Regions from separate parts of the Heyndrickxia sporothermodurans genome, predicted to be linked through region 1. Evidence: a T-box and tRNA genes for the amino acid it is inferred to sense, from the RefSeq annotation. Region 1 holds a T-box; the other holds one or more tRNA genes.
The links. The T-box of region 1 lies ahead of ileS (isoleucine--tRNA ligase). A T-box ahead of a tRNA ligase gene usually reads a tRNA of that ligase, here a tRNA-Ile.

Region 1 (9,730 bases):
TTATTGAGAAGGAATACGAAAGTTGGATCGTAAAGAAGGCGCTTATTTCTTTTACAAATCAACGTTTATCAAGTGATGACATGTTTCAATGTATTGTTCATCCAAAAATGTTAACTGGGATACCAATCCAATCCGCATCGTAACGAAAAGATTAAATAAGGTATTATTACTATACTCCTAACATCAATCATTTAGAAGGGGGACTAAACGTGAAAAATTTTCGAATAAAATTATCCTATTTTTGGTACAAAATTTTAATTAAACTGGGGATTAAAACAGATGAGATTTATTATATAGGCGGAAGTGAGGCGCTTCCTCCGCCGTTAACGAAAGAAGAAGAAGAAGTATTAATCGAGAAGCTTCCCAAAGGTGATATGGCAGCAAGATCGTTATTAATTGAGCGAAATTTACGATTAGTTGTCTATATTGCCCGAAAGTTTGAAAATACAGGCATAAATATTGAGGACCTGATCAGCATTGGAACAATTGGTCTTATCAAAGCGGTAAATACATTTAATCCTGAGAAAAAAATAAAACTGGCAACCTATGCATCCCGCTGTATTGAAAATGAAATATTAATGTATTTGCGCCGAAATAATAAAATTCGTTCGGAAGTATCTTTCGATGAACCGCTTAATATTGATTGGGACGGAAATGAATTATTACTATCCGATGTACTTGGAACAGAGGAGGATATTATCACGAAGGATCTTGAAGCAAATGTCGATAAAAAACTATTATTCAGTGCATTACATCAGTTAACACCTAGAGAGAAGCAAATAATGGAACTTCGCTTTGGCTTGCAAGGTGGAGAAGAGAAAACACAAAAGGACGTAGCTGATATGCTAGGGATTTCACAATCGTATATTTCACGACTTGAGAAAAGAATTATAAAAAGGTTAAAAAAGGAGTTTAATAAAATGGTTTAAAAAATTTTTTTTAAATAAAACCTTTTCGCATCAATAATTTTGCAAAGAAGAGGCCTTACTCAAATTTCTACCCATGCATAATTTTCCCACCCGCGGAGATACTTAATTTTGAACAGCAGCTCCTATGAGGAGGGAAATGACTTGAAGAGGAATAAAGTAGAAATTTGTGGGGTAGATACATCTAAACTTCCTGTGCTAAAAAACGAAGAGATGCGAGAATTATTGAAAAAAATGCATGAAGGTGATTTACATGCAAGAGAAAAACTTGTAAACGGCAATTTACGACTCGTATTAAGTGTAATCCAACGCTTTAATAATCGTGGTGAATATGTCGATGACCTCTTTCAGGTCGGTTGTATTGGACTTATGAAATCTATTGATAATTTTGATTTAAGTCAGAATGTAAGATTTTCAACTTATGCTGTACCGATGATTATAGGAGAAATAAGAAGATATTTGCGTGATAATAATCCAATTCGTGTCTCAAGGTCACTTCGTGATATAGCTTATAAAGCTCTCCAAGTACGTGAGAAACTAATGAGCAAAACTTCACGGGAACCTACAGCCGAAGAAATTGCTAAAGTATTGGAAGTACCCCATGAAGAAATTGTTTTTGCATTAGATGCCATCCAAGACCCTGTATCATTGTTTGAACCTATTTATAATGATGGAGGGGACCCTATTTATGTGATGGACCAACTTGGGGATGAAAAGAACCGCGATACACAATGGGTAGAAGAAATTGCTTTACAAGAGGGGTTGCGAAGATTAAATGATCGCGAAAAAATGATTATTCGTAAGCGTTTCTTTCAAGGAAAAACACAAATGGAAGTGGCGGAGGAAATTGGTATTTCCCAAGCGCAAGTATCTCGATTAGAAAAAGCGGCAATTAAACAAATGAATAAGAATATACAATAGGTGGACAAGTATCCTGGGAATTCACAGGATACTTGTCCATAATTTATTTCTATAACGAATCCAATAGTTTTCTTCTTAAAATGTCCTTCCAATGCATATACATGTATTATAATTTGTGCACTTGTTAATAAGCCATGACTTGATGGAGGGGTTATCAATGGTTCGTATTTCAGAATTTCAAGTAAAAGATGTAGTCAGTATATCGGACGGGCGGAAATTAGGAAACATCGGAGATATAGATATAAATTTGGATACCGGGAAAATTGATAGTATTATTGTAGGTGGGTCGGGAAAGGTTTTTGGCTTTTTCGGAAAAGATGAAGAATTTATTATACCTTGGAGCAATATTGTCAAAATCGGAGCGGATGTAATATTAGTTCGTTTCCGTGATCAAAACTATATGCAACAACAATTACAGGAACCTAAACAATAATAATATCTTTATTTATCAAGCTTATCTAATTGAAGGAGGGATAAGCTTCTTTTTTTTTAGTTTTTTAATTTAAGATGTAACTGAATTATAAAATGAACATAAGCTGAATTTATGATACACTATTAAAAAGAATCTTTCGGAAAATATAGGAGTAAATATATGTTTGAGCCATTTCAAAAAAAGGAAAAAGAATATTTTATTATAGAGAGCTGGAATCGACTAAATTCAAACTTAATTGCCGGATTTACAACGAAAAATGGCGGGAAGAGTAAAAATGAATTTCAAACGTTAAATTGTGGATTTCATGTTGGTGATGCATTAACTGATGTTCAGCAAAATCGTCAGTTATTATCTACAAAGCTTGATTTCGATATTAATAGCTGGGTTGGAGCGGAGCAAACGCACGGTTGTCGAATCGCGAAAGTAGGCGAATCTGAAGCAGGAAAAGGTGCTCTTGATTATGAAAGTAGTCTCCAAAATACAGATGGTCTTTATACTGAAGAAAAAAATACATTGCTAACACTGTGTTTTGCGGATTGTGTTCCTCTTTATTTTTTTGCTCCGGACTATAATATGATTGGTATTGCCCATGCAGGATGGAAAGGTACGGTTGATGGGATCGGTAAGAAAATGGTGGAAAAATGGACGAGTGAAGGAATAGCTGTACAACATATCCAAGCAGTCATTGGTCCTTCTATTTGCAAAGATTGTTATGTTGTTGATAACCGGGTAATTGCTAAAGTAAACAACTGGATGAAACCGAATATTGAAATGCCATATGAAGAAATAACTCCAGGGCAGTTTAAACTAGATTTAAAAAAATTGAATCAGTTTATCCTTGAATTATCGGGTATTCCCCCTGAAAATATTTATTTAACGAACTATTGTACAAGATGTGATCAAGATGAATTTTTTTCACATCGACGTGATTATGGAAAAACAGGAAGAATGTTAAGTTTTATTGGTTTGAAAGGAGCTTCTTCATGAAAGTGTCTGAAAATCTTTCAATTATTAAAGAAAATATTGATATCGCATGTAAAAAGTCTGGGAGAAATCCTGATGAAGTAACTATTATTGCAGTAACTAAATATGTAACGACTGAACGTGCGGAAGAAGCGGTAGAAACAGGTATTGTTAATTTAGGTGAAAATCGTGACACAGGTTTAATTGAAAAGTGGGATGCGCTTAAAGAACGTGCAATATGGCATTTTATTGGAACTCTCCAAACACGCAAAGTGAAAAATATTATTGATAAAGTAGCGTACATTCATTCTCTTGATCGACTGTCTTTAGCGGAAGAAATTAATAAAAGGGCTGAAAAGCAAATCTCCTGTTTCATTCAAGTAAATGTTTCTGGAGAAGATTCTAAACATGGTATTAATCCTGAAGATGTGATAAGTTTTATTCATAATTTAAAAAATTTAAATAAAATAAAAGTCGTTGGATTAATGACGATGGCACCTTTAACAGAGGATGAAGCAAGCATTCGTCGGTGCTTTCGTGGATTAAAAGAATTGCAAAATAAAGTCCAAGCCTTACAACTTGAGTATGCTCCATGTAATGAATTATCTATGGGAATGTCAAATGACTACACAATTGCTATTGAAGAAGGGGCGACTTTTGTAAGAATAGGTACATCATTAGTTGGATAAAATGGAGGTGTTCGTATGGGATTGAAAACGAAGTTGAAATCATTTTTTTTATTGGATGATGAATATGAATATACTGAAGACGAAAAGCTGGATAATGAAATGGAACCTGAGCAGTATCCAAAGACGCAACAACAAAAGCAAAATGTTGTCAGCTTACAAAGTGTTCAAAAATCTTCAAAAGTTATATTGGTTGAACCACGAGTTTATGCCGAGGCACAAGAAATTGCTGATCATTTAAAAAATAGACGGGCAGTAGTTGTGAATTTACAAAGGATTGATCGTGATCAAGCAAAACGAATTATCGATTTTTTAAGTGGAACTGTTTATGCTATTGGTGGAGATATTCAAAGAATTGGAACAGATATATTTTTGAGTACGCCAGATAATGTAGAAGTTTCGGGAAATATTACTGACTTAATTCAGCAAAATGATTTTGATTCGAGGTGGTCTTAAGTAGAATGGATATTTTGTTTGGAATTTTAATTAAAGCTATTGAGATTTATACATACATAATTATTATTTATATATTTATGTCATGGTTTAATGCGCAACAATCTTCAATTGGTCAAATGTTCGCACGCATATGTGAACCGTATTTAGAACAATTTCGTCGCATTATTCCACCATTTGGAATGATTGATTTTTCACCAATTATCGCTATTATTGTGTTAAATCTTGCTGGAAGAGGGGTAAGGGCACTATATTTTTGGATTATTTAGGTAGTGCCTACGAACCTTTATCTATTTTTGACTATTAACGTTTTAGGGGATTTTATGGATAATATTTATCAACATTTTAGACCGGAAGAGAAAGAATTTATTGATCAAGTTGTCAATTGGAAACAATATGTTGAAGACTGTTATGCACCAAAGCTAACCGATTTTTTAGATCCGAGACAAATTCATATTGTTCAATCGATTATTGGTATAGGACAACAGGTGAGGGTACATGTATTCGGAGGCCATGAGTTTTGTGAAAGAAAAAGGGTTCTACTCTATCCCGATTATTATACTCCCGCCGACGAAGACTTCCAAATTGCTTTATTTGAAATAAAATATCCTAGTAAATTTGTTACGATTACACACCGTCAAGTACTTGGCACCCTTATGTCTTTAGGAGTTAAAAGGGAAAAATTCGGGGACATCCTTATCGGTGGTCATCGGATCCAATTTTTCATTGTTAAAGAATTAAAAGATTATATAAAACTAGAATTTTGCCAGGTCGGGAAAATTTCGATCGAATTATTGGAAATGAATATGAATGAAATGATTTCAATAGGTGAAACATGGCATGAACAACAAACAACTGTTAGCTCTTTAAGATTAGATGCTGTTATATCATCAATTTATAACATTTCCAGACAGAAAGCCCAAACACTTATTCAACATGGACAAGTAAAAGTAAATTGGAGGATGACTGAGCAAACTTCGTTTATTTGTGATGAAGGTGATATGATCTCGGCAAGAGGTTATGGTAGAAGCAAAATTATTGTCATTGATGGCCAAACAAGAAAAGAAAAATGGCGAATACTGGTGGGCGTAATGAAATAATTTGATAAATTTGCAGGAAAATCCCCACAAACTGTCGAAAAAAAGTATAATAAGTTAAAAGCGGAAGTGCCTCTGTCAGCCCCGACAAGCAAATGTTCTAAACCAAAGGAAGTCCGCAATTTGTCTTCATTTGGTTTAGGTTATTTGACCTCGAGGGGCTAGGCACTGAAGCTGGATAAGAGAAAAGCGGAAGATTAAAACTTACTGGAGGTGGCAAGATGCCTTTAACACCATTGGATATACATAATAAGGAATTTAGTAAAGGCTTTCGCGGGTATGACGAAGATGAAGTGAACGAATTCCTTGATCAAGTCATCAAAGACTACGAGCTGATTATACGTGAAAAGAAAGAACTAGAAGAAAAGCTTTCTTCGCTAAATGAACGTCTAGGACATTTTACGAATATTGAAGAAACATTAAATAAATCTATCGTCGTTGCCCAGGAAGCAGCGGAGGAAGTCCGCGGTAATGCACAAAAAGAAGCAAAGCTGATTATTAGAGAATCTGAAAAAAATGCGGATCGTATAGTGAATGAAGCATTATCAAAAGCTCGGAAAATTGCCTTAGAAATTGAAGAGCTTAAAAAGCAATCAAAAGTATTTCGAACTCGTTTCAAAATGCTCATAGAAGCTCAATTAGATTTACTTAAGAATGATGATTGGGATAATTTAATGGAATTTGATATCGATGCTACAGAATTAAATATTGAAGAAGAAATTAAATAATCTTGAATCTTGACGAAATGAAATTGTATCACATATAATTTATATCAAATATATACACAAACGATGACAGGGACAGTACAATTGTTCAACGTCTTATTATAATAAGCGAACCAAGGATAGTGGAAGCTTGGTATAAGCGAATAATTGGAAAATCACCCTAGAGTTCTTGTATTGAACATCAAGTTGGTAAGTAGATACAAGCGATTCATTCACGATACGAATGTGTAAGTGGATATCCATTAATGATATCTATTAGGGTGGTACCGCGGGAAAGTCTTCTCGTCCCTTCCAGGGATGAGAAGGCTTTTTCTATTTATTTGTATGGCACCTTAGTTAATTGTCAATAAATAGAGGAAATCATTAAACTTGTAACGGAGTCAAATAATTAGGAGGAAAAGACATGGATTATAAAGATACGCTATTAATGCCAAAAACAGAATTTCCGATGCGTGGAAATCTCCCAAAAAGAGAACCAGAAATCCAAGCAAAATGGGAAGAAATGAATATTTATCAAAAAGTTCAAGACAAAACTAAAGGCAGACCGCTTTTTGTTCTTCACGATGGACCACCATATGCCAATGGAGATCTTCATATGGGTCATGCATTAAATAAAACATTAAAAGACTTTATCGTCCGCTACAAATCAATGACCGGCTATCAAGCTCCATATGTTCCTGGCTGGGACACACATGGTCTTCCAATTGAACAGGCGTTAACGAATAAAGGTGTAAAAAGAAAAGAAATGACAATCGCAGAATTCCGGCAATTATGTGCTGAATATGCATATCAGCAAGTAGATAATCAACGGACAGCATTTAAACGTTTAGGTGTTCGTGGTGATTGGGAAAATCCATATTTAACATTAAAACCTGAATATGAGGCACAACAAATTAAAGTTTTCGGAGAAATGGCGAAGAAAGGCTATATTTATAAAGGACTGAAACCAGTTTACTGGTCTCCGTCAAGCGAATCGGCTTTAGCGGAAGCGGAAATAGAATACCAAGATAAACGTTCAGCTTCTATTTATGTAGCATTTGAAGTAAAAGATGGAAAAGGTGTATTAGATAATGAAACAAAAATTATCATTTGGACAACAACACCTTGGACAATTCCCGCTAACCTTGGAATTACCGTTCATCCGGAACTAAAATATGTAGTTGTAAATGTAGCAAATGAAAAATATTTAGTTGCTGAAGCGCTTCTTGAAGAAGTATCCGAAGTTTTAGAATGGAATTCACCACAAATTGTTAAAACGGTTCTCGGTAAAGAATTAGAATATATTTTAGCGAAACATCCATTCTATGATCGTGATTCATTAGTTATGTTAGGCGAACATGTTACGACAGATTCCGGTACGGGTTGTGTTCATACTGCGCCCGGACATGGGGAAGATGACTTTCTTGTAGGGAAAAAATATGGTTTGGACGTTTTATGTCCTGTTGATGATAAAGGTGTCATGACGGCAGAGGCACCTGGATTTGAAGGGCTATTTTACGATAAAGCAAATAAACCAATCTCCGAAAAGTTAGAAGAAGTCGGTGCGCTATTAAAATTAAGCTTTATTACCCATTCTTATCCACATGACTGGAGAACGAAAAAACCGGTAATTTTCCGGGCAACGGCACAATGGTTTGCTTCAATTGATAAATTCCGTCCTGCATTATTGGAAGCTATCAAAGAAGTAAAATGGGTTCCATCATGGGGAGAAACCCGACTGTTTAATATGGTTCGTGATCGTGGTGATTGGTGTATTTCTAGACAGCGTGCATGGGGTGTACCAATTCCTGTATTCTATGCGGAAAATGGTGAACCAATTATTACAGACGAAACAATTGAACATGTTTCAGAACTTTTCCGTGAACATGGTTCAAATGTTTGGTTTGAAAAAGAAGTAAATGAATTATTACCTGATGGCTTCACTCACCCGGGAAGTCCAAATGGTAAATTTACGAAAGAAAATGACATTATGGATGTATGGTTTGATTCGGGATCTTCTCATCAGGCAGTATTATATGAGCGTGATGACTTACAACGCCCTGCAGATTTATATTTAGAAGGTTCCGACCAATATCGTGGCTGGTTCAACTCTTCATTAACAACTGCTGTAGCTGTGACGGGGAAAGCACCGTATAAAGGGGTGTTAAGCCACGGGTTCGCACTTGATGGTGAAGGACGTAAAATGAGTAAGTCTTTAGGAAATGTAATTTTACCAGGAAAAGTAATCAATCAATTAGGGGCAGATATTATCCGTTTATGGGTTGCTTCTGTTGATTATCAGGCGGATGTTCGTGTCTCTGATGCCATTTTGAAACAAGTATCAGAAGTTTATCGCAAAATTCGTAACACATTCCGTTTCTTATTAGGGAATTTATCCGATTTTGATCCTTCTTCAGATAAAATTGCTTACGAAGATTTACGTGAAGTTGATCAATATATGCTAGTGAAATTGAATGATTTAATTAAACATGCACATGATGCATACGAAAACTATGAATTTTCAAGTATTTATCATGCGGTCAATAACTTCTGTACATTAGATTTAAGTTCATTCTATTTAGATTTTGCAAAAGATGTTTTATATATCGAAGCAAAAGACAATTTTGAACGACGTGCAATGCAAACTGTATTATATGATTGTTTAACAGCGTTAACGAAACTCTTATCACCAATCTTGCCTCACACAGCTGATGAAGTATGGGCATATATTCCTGGTACGGCAGAAGAAAGCGTCCAATTAACAGATATGCCGGAATTCAGTGACTTACCAAATGCAAATGAGCTGAAAAGCAAATGGGGAGAATTTTTAAAACTTCGTAATGACGTTTTAAAAGCTTTAGAAGAGGCACGTAATGAAAAAGTAATTGGAAAATCATTAACTGCAAAAATTACTTTATTTGTAAATGAAAAAACAAAACAATTATTAGATTCCATTTCAGAAAACATGAACCAATTATTTATTGTTTCTGGATTTGAAATTGCCGGTTCTGTTGAAGATGCGCCAGAACAAGCACTGAAGCTTGAACATGCCGCTATTTTGGTTGAAAAAGCGGATGGTGAAACTTGCGAGCGCTGCTGGGTTGTTACCCCTGATGTTGGGAAAGTTGAAGAACATCCAACATTGTGTCCTAGATGTGCTGCTGTTGTTAAAGAATCTTATTATAACGCATAAAGATAAAACCCTCGGAGGTAATTCTTCGAGGGTTTTCTATTTTCTGTAACTTTATGAAAGAGTTACTCGATAAATAATTAAAAAATAAGGGTAAGCTAACATCAACCTATGAAGGAGGGAATATCAATGTACCTTAATGATGAACATCAACATTTATTTCATTTACTTCATGATCTAAAAGTAGAATTAAATTCTTACGAAACGAATGATGACTTAATTAAAGAGTTGATTAATGATGAATTAAAGGACATTAATACCGCCCTATCAAAATGGAATGAAGGTAATTATGGAAAATGTGAACGAAATGGCGAACCGATTCCGAAAGAATGGCTTGAAACAATACCTACATTAAAA
Region 2 (9,730 bases), on a different contig from region 1:
ACCATTTTTATTGTATCTTTATTGTTTGCATATTGTTTTGCAAATTCTGAACTTAATGCTGCTGTTAAGTCAGCTTTACCTGTGTTATATAGGTTAACAGCTGTATTTGGAGTTTTTGATACTTGTACATTTACTTCTTTTAATTTTACATTTTCTTTATCATAATAATTGTCATTTTTCACATATTTCCATGTTAAACCTGTTCCATCCCAATCTTTTAATACGAATGGACCATTTGCAAGCATATTGTCACTGTTTGTTCCGAATTTATCGCCTTTTTCCGTAACGAATTTTTCATTTAACGGAGCAAAAGTAGCAAACGCTAGTAATGAATCAAGATATGGAACTGCATTTTCTAGTGTAACTTTTAATGTATTGTCATCAACAGCTTGTACACCTAGTTGGTCAGGTTTTGCTTTTCCGTTCATAATTTCAGATGCATTTTTTACTACACCTTGAAACATGTACGCATATTGAGCACCTGTTTTAGGATCTACTGCTCTTCTCCAAGAGAAAACAAAATCTTTTGCTGTTACAGGGTCACCGTTAGACCATTTAGCATCTTTGCGAATTTTAAATGTATAAACTTTCCCATCTTTACTAATTTCAGGTTTTCCTTCTGCAAGTGCTGGTACCGGAACATCTTTGTCATTTAATGTATAAAGACCTTCTAATGTTTGTCCGAATACGATGAAACTTGCTTGGTCTGTTGCTAATGTTGGATCTCCTGTTGGGATTTCCGCAGTCTCAATCATATTGAGAACTTGGTCATTTTTTGACCCGCTATCGCCATTGCTTGAGCTTTTCTTATCGCTTCCCGCACCACATGCCGAAAGTACTAATGCAAGTGATAGGGCAATAGCAGTAAATAGATAAAATTTTGACTTTTTCATTTACTTGTCCCCTTTTTCTTTTATTGAAAAGATTCTAAAAAGCTTTTCTATTAATATTATATAATATTATTCTGATTTGTACATTATTTTAAAAAACATTTTTAACTTTTTTATGACATATTTATAGGCAAAATTACATTTATCTTCTATTTTTTACACTTTTCAATCGAAATATCGTTATAAATGTCGAAATATTGTTTTATATCAAAATAGTTTTAATTTCATTTCACAAAAGTTTTGTTTTAATTTTTATATTTTTTACTATATAATTTTCATTATCTTTATCTCCTCTTTTCCATTTCTTTTATTGAAAGGAATGATTCGATTGGTTAAAAAATATGTTATATGGGTGATTGTTTCACAAATAGTTGTCTTTCTGTTTTCTTTGGTCTTTTATCACTCCATTCATTTATTGGCATATATTAATGTTTCCTTTGTTGTCGGTGCTCTTCTTATATTAATAGCTTTAACAGGCTACATTATAAATAAAGGATTTTTTGATATTGTATTTGCTAGTTTTCAGCAAATGTTTAGTAAAATGAACGATGAAGAACGGAGACCATTGTCAAAATTAATTCCATTAAGGTACCATTTACCATTTACCGTGGGATTGGTTACGATTGTTTTAATGATCATTGCACTGTTCGTATATTATGGATAACAAAAAGGCGATTGGCGCACCAATCGCTTTTTTTGTTTACTTCTTAGTATAAATGCAAATCGCATCCCTCAAAAATTCGGTCATTCCTGGTTGCTTTTCATAGTATGATTTAAATCGTTCATCATCGACATACATTTGTGCAAGTCCTGCGTGGGCTTCTTTGCTGTATTCTTTCCAAGTAAAGGTCAACCATTGTTTATGCAAGTCTGCTGTTTTTTGTGCAAGCTCACTTGATGGATCACCCGTAGCGAAAGCTTCTACTAACGTTTCTATTACTTGTTTCTCTAGTTTTGTGAATCTTTCATATTGATCTTGAGTCATATTCATGAACTTTGCATTGGATTGGTCAATTGTTTCATTTCCGTACTTCTTTCGAACTTCATCACCGTATTTTTCTTCATTTTCCTCAATCATTTTTTTCTTAAAGCCCTCAAATTTCTCTTGATCCGTCATTTTTCTTCTCCCTTCCTTATAGCTAATCGTTTTATTTACATTTTCAATTAATAAATCTAGCTGTTTTCTTTTTTCGAGGAGTTTCTCACGATGATCCTTTAGTGCCTTTGTACTATCAAAGCCAGGAGTGTTCATGATCATTTTTATGTTTTCTAAACTAACACCTAATTCCCTGTAAAATAGAATTTGCTGCAGTCTGTCAACCTCAGTTTGCCCATAGATTCGATACCCTGATGAATTCATCCTTGCCGGCTTAAGAATGTCGATTTCATCATAATATCGAAGGGTTCTTGTACTAACTCCTGCTAATTTCGCTAGCTTTTGCACCGTATATTCCAACTTGATCACCTCCTCTTAATGTAAAGGTACACCTTTACGCAACGTTAATGTCAAATACTTTTTAATAAATTTTATAAGTAATACCCATTTTTTTGACATGGTTTGTCCTCTTATTCATATATTCAATTAAAGGAGGGATGACCATTCATACGAAAATCATTCGGTATTTAGTCGGTTATATTTTTATTACATCTGGAGTAATGAAAATAGTTAGTGAAGATTTGGGGAATTATTTTACTAGCTTAGGATTGCCTTACCCAATTTTACTAATGAATGCAGTAGCGATAATAGAACTTATTTGTGGAATCCTTATTTTAGCAAATAAATGGGTTAAACAAGCATCTATTCCGTTAATGGCCATTATGATTGCGGCAATCCTTTTAACAAAAGTGCCGATATTGCATACAGGATTGATTGCCTTTGCGTTCAATGCCAGGTTGGACATTATTATGCTGGGTCTATTAGCGATTCTTTACAAACAAGATATGAAAAACGTCCCTTTCAAATAACTGAAAGGGACGTGTAGAACAAATATAGTATTATTCGCTCAAATCTACATTATGATAAACTTGTTGAACATCTTCCAAATCCTCTAATACATCAATCATTTTTTCAAATTGTGCTTTTGCATCTTCTGGAAGTGTTATTTCGTTTTGGGCAAGCATAGTTAATTCAGCAACTGTAAATTCCGTGATTCCGGCACCTTTCAATGCTTCTTGTACGGCATGGAATTGATCAGGTTCGGCGTAGACAATGACAGAATCTTCTTCTTCAATAATGTCACGAACATCGATATCCGCTTCCATTAAAATTTCGAGTACTTCGTCCGCAGACTTTCCTTCAAGTCCGATCACAGCTGTTGCATCAAACATATATGCGACAGAACCACTGACACCCATATTACCGCCATTTTTACCAAAGGCTGCACGCACTTCTGATGCTGTCCGGTTCACATTATTTGTTAATGCATCGACGATAACCATTGAGCCATTTGGTCCAAAACCTTCGTAACGAAGCTCATCATAGTTTTCGTCTGAACCGCCTTTTGCTTTTTCAATTGCACGGTCGATAATATGTTTTGGTACGTTATATGTTTTCGCACGTTCAAGTACGAATTTTAATGCTTGGTTAGATTCAGGGTCTGGTTCACCTTGCTTTGCAGCTACATATATTTCACGACCGAATTTCGCATAGATACGACTTGTATTTGCGTCTTTTGATGCCTTTTTTTCTTTAATATTATTCCACTTACGTCCCATTATGAACACTCTCTTTCCACTTTAACTCTACTCAAAAATAGTAATACGAAATAAGCTACTTCATCAAGTTTTTTTCAAAATAGCTACAAGGGAACTTTTCCCATTACTCATCGCTATATTCTTCGTTTACTATTATACATTAAATGTAATAAAAGTATCGAGTAGTTAGCAAAAAAAGTAAGATCAAATGAATGGTGATGAAAAGAAGTGCAAAATCCATTTTAGATTTTGCACTTCTAGTAAACTATTAACCTTTTCTCATTCGATTAACTTCGTCAGCAACAAATTGTACGGATGTTCCAACAATTACCTGAATACTATGTGGACCAACAATATTAATCCCTGGTACTCCAGTTGCCTTAATCTTATTTTGGTCAACAGCGTTCATATCTTTTACTTCAACTCTTAAACGAGTTGTACAATTATCTACAGAAGTCACGTTCGCATCTCCGCCAAGACCTTCATAAATCTTAGTAGCCAATACTGTAAATTTATTATTTTTATCCGTTGCTGTACTTACTCCTTCATTGTCATCTACTATTTCTTCGCCTCTACCTGGAGTTGCCAAATTAAATTTCACAATAATAAAGCGGAATAAGAAGTAGTAAATAACCGCAAATACGAGACCTTGAACAATTAACATATAAGGTTGATTTGCAATTGGAATTTTCAAGCTTAATAAAAAGTCGACTAAACCTGCACTAAATCCGAACCCGGCTGTCCAATGGAATAGGGCGGCAATCATAAGTGATAGACCCGTTAAAATTGCATGGACAAAATACAAAGCTGGTGCAGCAAACATGAAAGCAAACTCAAGTGGTTCTGTAACACCAGTGAAAAATGCTGCGAATCCAGCGGCCATCATCAGGGCTGCTACCTGTTTCTTTTGCTTTGTTTTTGCTGTGTGGTACATTGCAAGGGCTGCTGCTGGTAAACCAAACATCATTACTGGGAAGAATCCTGCTTGATACATTCCAGTAACACCTTTCGTACCTTTGTTTGCCCAGAACTTGCCGATATCATCGATTCCTGCTACATCAAACCAGAAAACAGAGTTTAACGCATGGTGTAAGCCTGTTGGGATTAATAATCTGTTGAAGAATCCGTAAAGGCCCGCACCTGCAGCGCCTAATTTACTTATCGCTTCCCCGAATGAAACTAAACCTGTGAATACTACTGGCCAAACGAAAAACAAAATTACTGATACAACTAGCATAGAAACCGCTGTCATAATTGGAACTAAACGTTTTCCACTAAAGAAAGCCAATGCATCTGGTAATTGAACTTTACTAAATCGATTATACATATTTGCGGCAACAAGACCTGAAATAATACCAATGAACGCATTTCCTATTTTGGCAAAGGCAGGACTAACAGCTTTTGGATCAATGCTCTTTAACATTGCTACAGTATCTGTTGATAATAATGTTGTTACAACTAAATAAGCAACCAATCCACTTAGAGCCGCGGAACCATCTTTTTCTTTCGACATCCCTAAAGCAAGACCAACAGCAAATAGAATTGGAATGTTATCAATAATTGATTTTCCCGCACTAATTAAAAACGCGGCTGCCACATTTCCGGATCCCCAACCTGTAGGGTCAATCCAATAACCAATCCCCATCAATATAGCTGCTGCTGGTAATACAGCAACTGGTAACATCAATGATTTACCCATTCTTTGTAGATATTTCTTCATGGTAACTATTCCCCCCTAATAAAAACTTATCTGATTATTACTTAGTAGTTACTTCATCCGAACAAAACATTTTAATAAAAGAAGTTTTCTATAAAATAAAATGAATAAGAGAAAATACAAAAGATGGCACTTTCTATATAAAGAAGAATTCTATCAAATTATTAAAATGGTTCGTGATGTGAGTACTACTAATTACACTTCATTTCCCCTTTGCCTCACCTCCTTAAATTTTTTGATTTATTAACCCCACTGTTTTCTTAGTCTTTCAATATGGAGGGTAATATACCCTAGTTCATGTTCGGGCAAAGTGATGCGATATGAACTCAATATATTCTTTGCTATTTCTGTGGCACATTGATAGGACAGAGGAAATTTCTTTTTAATCATTTCAATCATTTCATTATCCATCGTATGGAGTTCATTTTGATTCATTCGCGTTAATGCAAATCGTAAATGTGTGATTAAGCGATGATAAGAGATATCGTCTTCATGAATATGGATGTTCAAAAACTCCGTTATTGTTTGAACAATATCTCTAATAATCGTAGTTTGAATAACGGTTTGACGCATATCGCCGCCCTGATCTTTCATTGTGTGAATATGGAGGGCGATATACGCAGCTTCATCAATGGGGAGTTCGATATTACATTTTTCTTTAATATATTTGATTGCCCAAAGACCGATTTCATACTCTTGTTTATAAAGTATTTTTATTTCATGTAATAACTTGTTTTTTAAATGAATGCCTTCCTGTTCTCTTTCTATCGCGAATGAAAGATGGTCGGTTAAGGCTATATGAATATGTTCATTTAACTTTGAACCAATATACTCTTCTGCATAAGTAATGATTTTTTCAGAGATGATAAAATGCTCTTCTGGGATTCGATTCAAAAGCTGTTGAAGTTTTTCATTTTCCTTCATGACAAATAGTTTTTCAATTTTTTGTTGATTGACAACATCATTTTTCTTTTTCCCATATACAATTCCTGTGCCAATTGCTATTTTCTCTTCCTGCCCATCCCTTACTACAACAGCATTATTATTTAGAATCTTTGATATCTTCATCGAGCCATCTCCTTGTTTTCACTATACGAAACAGTGTATTACTTATCGGAAGATGTTATCACTATCGTTTTTCCCTGTAAACCTTCCTTTTCTTCTGTAACAGTATACTGTTTCTTACCTTCCATACTATTAGTAATTACTATCGGGGTTATCGTGCTTTTGGCATTTTTCTTAATATATTCCCAATCCACTTCAATTAGTAGTTGCCCGGCAGAAACTTTGTCTCCATCCTTAACAGCCACATTAAATCCTTCTCCCTTTAAAGCAACCGTTTCTAATCCTACATGGATGAGTATTTCTGAACCATCATTTGCACGTATACCAACTGCATGCTTTGTTGGCGCAACCTGAATGACTGTTCCACTAGCAGGGGCATAGATATTTCCATTCGATGGTAGAATAGCGACCCCTTCCCCCATCATCTTTTGGCTAAAAACTGGATCTGGTACTTCTTCAATTGGAACAATTTGTCCATTAACTGGTGCATATATGTGTAATTCTTCTTTTTCTTTTTTAAAAAAATTAAATTTCATCGTAAGGACTCCTTTTTTCCTATGTTACAAATATTCATGGTTTAGCAAACAGTGATCAAATAAAACTATAAAAAGGCATGGCAGCACAATAAAAGGGTTAACCCTTTTACATACCACCATGCCTGATCGTATCAGTAACATGTGATCAATATCTTATTATTAGGTATATAGTAACATTCTCTCTACAAAAAGACAAGTAAGCGGTAACATTTTTTAAAACTTTTTATCCACGATAAGAATTTCGATGTCGTAGCTTGTAAATGAGTGCAGCGACTAAATTAGATGGCAGGTTCAAAAGATTGCCTTGAAGATTAAAATTTAGTTGTTCTTCCTCGAAGCTCATTTTTTCATACATTTCATTATGGTGCATATTTGCTTTCTTTTTTTGCTCCTTTATGGAAGAAATATTATTATACTCGATTGGGATCATTACGAGGAAATACAAAATTAAAACCGACCATATTATAATAAACGCGATATCCATACTACCACTCCTTTGTAGAAAATGATTGTTTCTACAATGTACTACGGATCGGGAAAGAAAATGTTTCATTCATTTAAATACATTTCTTTTATTTATTTGATCTCATGGATTCACTAATATTCCTTTTTACTTCCTCAACATTTGTATTACTGTATATACTTGTTCCATGACCGCCTGTTGTTTTAGCCAACCATTCCTTCACTTCATTATAAGACATGCCTGACTGCGCATTTTTTCTTTTCACGTCATCAATGCTTGTTCCAGCTACTGTAAATCCGCTATTATTACTTTGGTTTTCGCTCATAATATCCCTCCTAATACTATTTTCCATCATCAATATATTTTTATACTGTTGTCTTAGATATGCTCATAAAGTTTGTTGTTTATGAAAAAACAATGTCCGTTCCTTTCCGCTGCAGGAGCTTGCTTTTTCGCGGTGAGAAGTCGAGCCTCCTCGGCGCTACTGCGCCTGTGGGGTCACGACCTTTCCTCTATGTCCCGCAGGAGTCAAGCTCCTTCCGCTCCAATCCACTCAGCATTTTTAATATTATTTTGTGTTTAAAGAAAAACAACAATTTATCAGAAAAGAAGCTAAAGTACACAAAAAACTAGCTAAAATATGTAGCTAGTTTTTTTTAATAAAGAATATTTTTTTGAATGGGCCTAAATGGACTCGAACCATCGACCTCACGCTTATCAGGCGTGCGCTCTAACCAGCTGAGCTATAGGCCCTTTATGTAAATTTGGAGCGGGTGATGAGAATCGAACTCACGACAACAGCTTGGAAGGCTGTAGTTTTACCACTAAACTACACCCGCAAATATAAAATAATTTTCTATGGGGCGGCTGATGGGAATCGAACCCACGAATGTCGGAACCACAATCCGATGCGTTAACCACTTCGCCACAGCCGCCATAATAATTGACAGGGGTAGTAGGAATCGAACCCACATCAAAGGTTTTGGAGACCTTCGTTTTACCATTAAACTATACCCCTAACTGGTGGAGGGGGACGGATTCGAACCGCCGAACCCTAAGGAGCGGATTTACAGTCCGCCGCGTTTAGCCACTTCGCTACCCCTCCGATAAAGATAGTTATTAAGGGATAAATGATATTTAATGGCGGTCCGGACGGGACTCGAACCCGCGACCTCCTGCGTGACAGGCAGGCATTCTAACCAGCTGAACTACCGGACCGATTTATAAGTTACTTTTATGGCGGAGGAAGAGGGATTCGAACCCCCGCGCGGTGTAACCCGCCTGTCGGTTTTCAAGACCGATCCCTTCAGCCAGACTTGGGTATTCCTCCACTTTATGGACCCTGTAGGACTCGAACCTACGACCGGACGGTTATGAGCCGTCTGCTCTAACCAGCTGAGCTAAGGGTCCATCATTATTTATAATTTTATAGCGGCGGAGGGGATCGAACCCCCGACCTTACGGGTATGAACCGTACGCTCTAGCCAGCTGAGCTACACCGCCATGATAAGAAAAGCGCAAGCGCCTTGATTAGGCGCTGGAGCTGGACAGAAATGAAATGTCATGCTTTCATTTTCCTTTTAAAAAAATGGAGCCTAGCGGGATCGAACCGCTGACCTCCTGCGTGCAAAGCAGGCGCTCTCCCAGCTGAGCTAAGGCCCCATCATACTATTTGTATATTTTGAATGGTCGGGAAGACAGGATTCGAACCTGCGACCCCATGGTCCCAAACCATGTGCTCTACCAAGCTGAGCTACTTCCCGTACTAAATGGCGCGCCCGAGAGGAGTCGAACCCCTAACCTTTTGATCCGTAGTCAAACGCTCTATCCAATTGAGCTACGGGCGCATATTATGAAAGTTATTTTGCTTCGTAAAAAACTTTGGTGCCGAGGACCGGAATCGAACCGGTACGGTAGTCACCTACCGCAGGATTTTAAGTCCTGTGCGTCTGCCAGTTCCGCCACCCCGGCAAGGGTTATCTGGAGCGGAAGACGGGATTCGAACCCGCGACCCCCACCTTGGCAAGGTGGTGTTCTACCACTGAACTACTTCCGCAATTTTGATGAGCCATGAAGGACTCGAACCTTCGACCCTCTGATTAAAAGTCAGATGCTCTACCGACTGAGCTAATGGCTCAAAATATAATAAAGTTTTCTTTATCGATCCTATAACCAGTAATCCAAATAATATATGGTGCCGGCCAGAGGACTTGAACCCCCAACCTACTGATTACGATTCAGTTGCTCTACCAATTGAGCTAGGCCGGCGGATTAAGATATACTTCCAATATTTAATCTGCTAAAGAAGGTCGTCCAGCTTTCAGAATGATTATTCAAGAAGCTTCTCAAGCTGTACGCTGATGTT

Region 2: it encodes a tRNA-Ile, which carries the amino acid that the T-box ahead of ileS (isoleucine--tRNA ligase) is inferred to sense. The anticodon was not compared.

The regions. Positions count from the first base shown of each region.
Region 1 covers NZ_NAZB01000011.1:192,002-201,731, reverse strand. The annotation lists gene spoIIGA (sigma-E processing peptidase SpoIIGA) at 1-143, shown strand, start outside; gene sigE (RNA polymerase sporulation sigma factor SigE) at 210-929, shown strand; gene sigG (RNA polymerase sporulation sigma factor SigG) at 1,071-1,847, shown strand; gene B5V89_RS04820 (YlmC/YmxH family sporulation protein) at 2,005-2,280, shown strand; gene pgeF (peptidoglycan editing factor PgeF) at 2,440-3,267, shown strand; gene B5V89_RS04810 (YggS family pyridoxal phosphate-dependent enzyme) at 3,264-3,932, shown strand; gene B5V89_RS04805 (cell division protein SepF) at 3,948-4,385, shown strand; gene B5V89_RS04800 (YggT family protein) at 4,391-4,651, shown strand; gene B5V89_RS04795 (YlmH family RNA-binding protein) at 4,706-5,482, shown strand; gene B5V89_RS04790 (DivIVA domain-containing protein) at 5,701-6,207, shown strand; T-box leader at 6,262-6,497, shown strand; gene ileS (isoleucine--tRNA ligase) at 6,608-9,376, shown strand; gene B5V89_RS04780 (TraR/DksA family transcriptional regulator) at 9,503-9,730, shown strand, end outside.
Region 2 covers NZ_NAZB01000010.1:602-10,331, reverse strand. The annotation lists gene B5V89_RS03680 (peptide ABC transporter substrate-binding protein) at 1-893, opposite strand, end outside; gene B5V89_RS03675 (DUF3899 domain-containing protein) at 1,219-1,554, shown strand; gene B5V89_RS03670 (MerR family transcriptional regulator) at 1,591-2,346, opposite strand; gene B5V89_RS03665 (DoxX family protein) at 2,484-2,855, shown strand; gene B5V89_RS03660 (YebC/PmpR family DNA-binding transcriptional regulator) at 2,886-3,605, opposite strand; gene nagE (N-acetylglucosamine-specific PTS transporter subunit IIBC) at 3,853-5,304, opposite strand; gene B5V89_RS03650 (PRD domain-containing protein) at 5,545-6,369, opposite strand; gene B5V89_RS03645 (PTS sugar transporter subunit IIA) at 6,408-6,902, opposite strand; gene B5V89_RS03640 (DUF3949 domain-containing protein) at 7,126-7,386, opposite strand; gene B5V89_RS03635 (gamma-type small acid-soluble spore protein) at 7,475-7,690, opposite strand; tRNA gene B5V89_RS03630 (tRNA-Ile) at 8,045-8,118, opposite strand; tRNA gene B5V89_RS03625 (tRNA-Gly) at 8,131-8,204, opposite strand; tRNA gene B5V89_RS03620 (tRNA-His) at 8,225-8,300, opposite strand; tRNA gene B5V89_RS03615 (tRNA-Trp) at 8,313-8,383, opposite strand; tRNA gene B5V89_RS03610 (tRNA-Tyr) at 8,387-8,470, opposite strand; tRNA gene B5V89_RS03605 (tRNA-Asp) at 8,507-8,583, opposite strand; tRNA gene B5V89_RS03600 (tRNA-Ser) at 8,603-8,695, opposite strand; tRNA gene B5V89_RS03595 (tRNA-Ile) at 8,702-8,775, opposite strand; tRNA gene B5V89_RS03590 (tRNA-Met) at 8,795-8,868, opposite strand; tRNA gene B5V89_RS03585 (tRNA-Ala) at 8,955-9,027, opposite strand; tRNA gene B5V89_RS03580 (tRNA-Pro) at 9,052-9,128, opposite strand; tRNA gene B5V89_RS03575 (tRNA-Arg) at 9,136-9,212, opposite strand; tRNA gene B5V89_RS03570 (tRNA-Leu) at 9,248-9,336, opposite strand; tRNA gene B5V89_RS03565 (tRNA-Gly) at 9,347-9,421, opposite strand; tRNA gene B5V89_RS03560 (tRNA-Lys) at 9,430-9,502, opposite strand; tRNA gene B5V89_RS03555 (tRNA-Thr) at 9,558-9,633, opposite strand.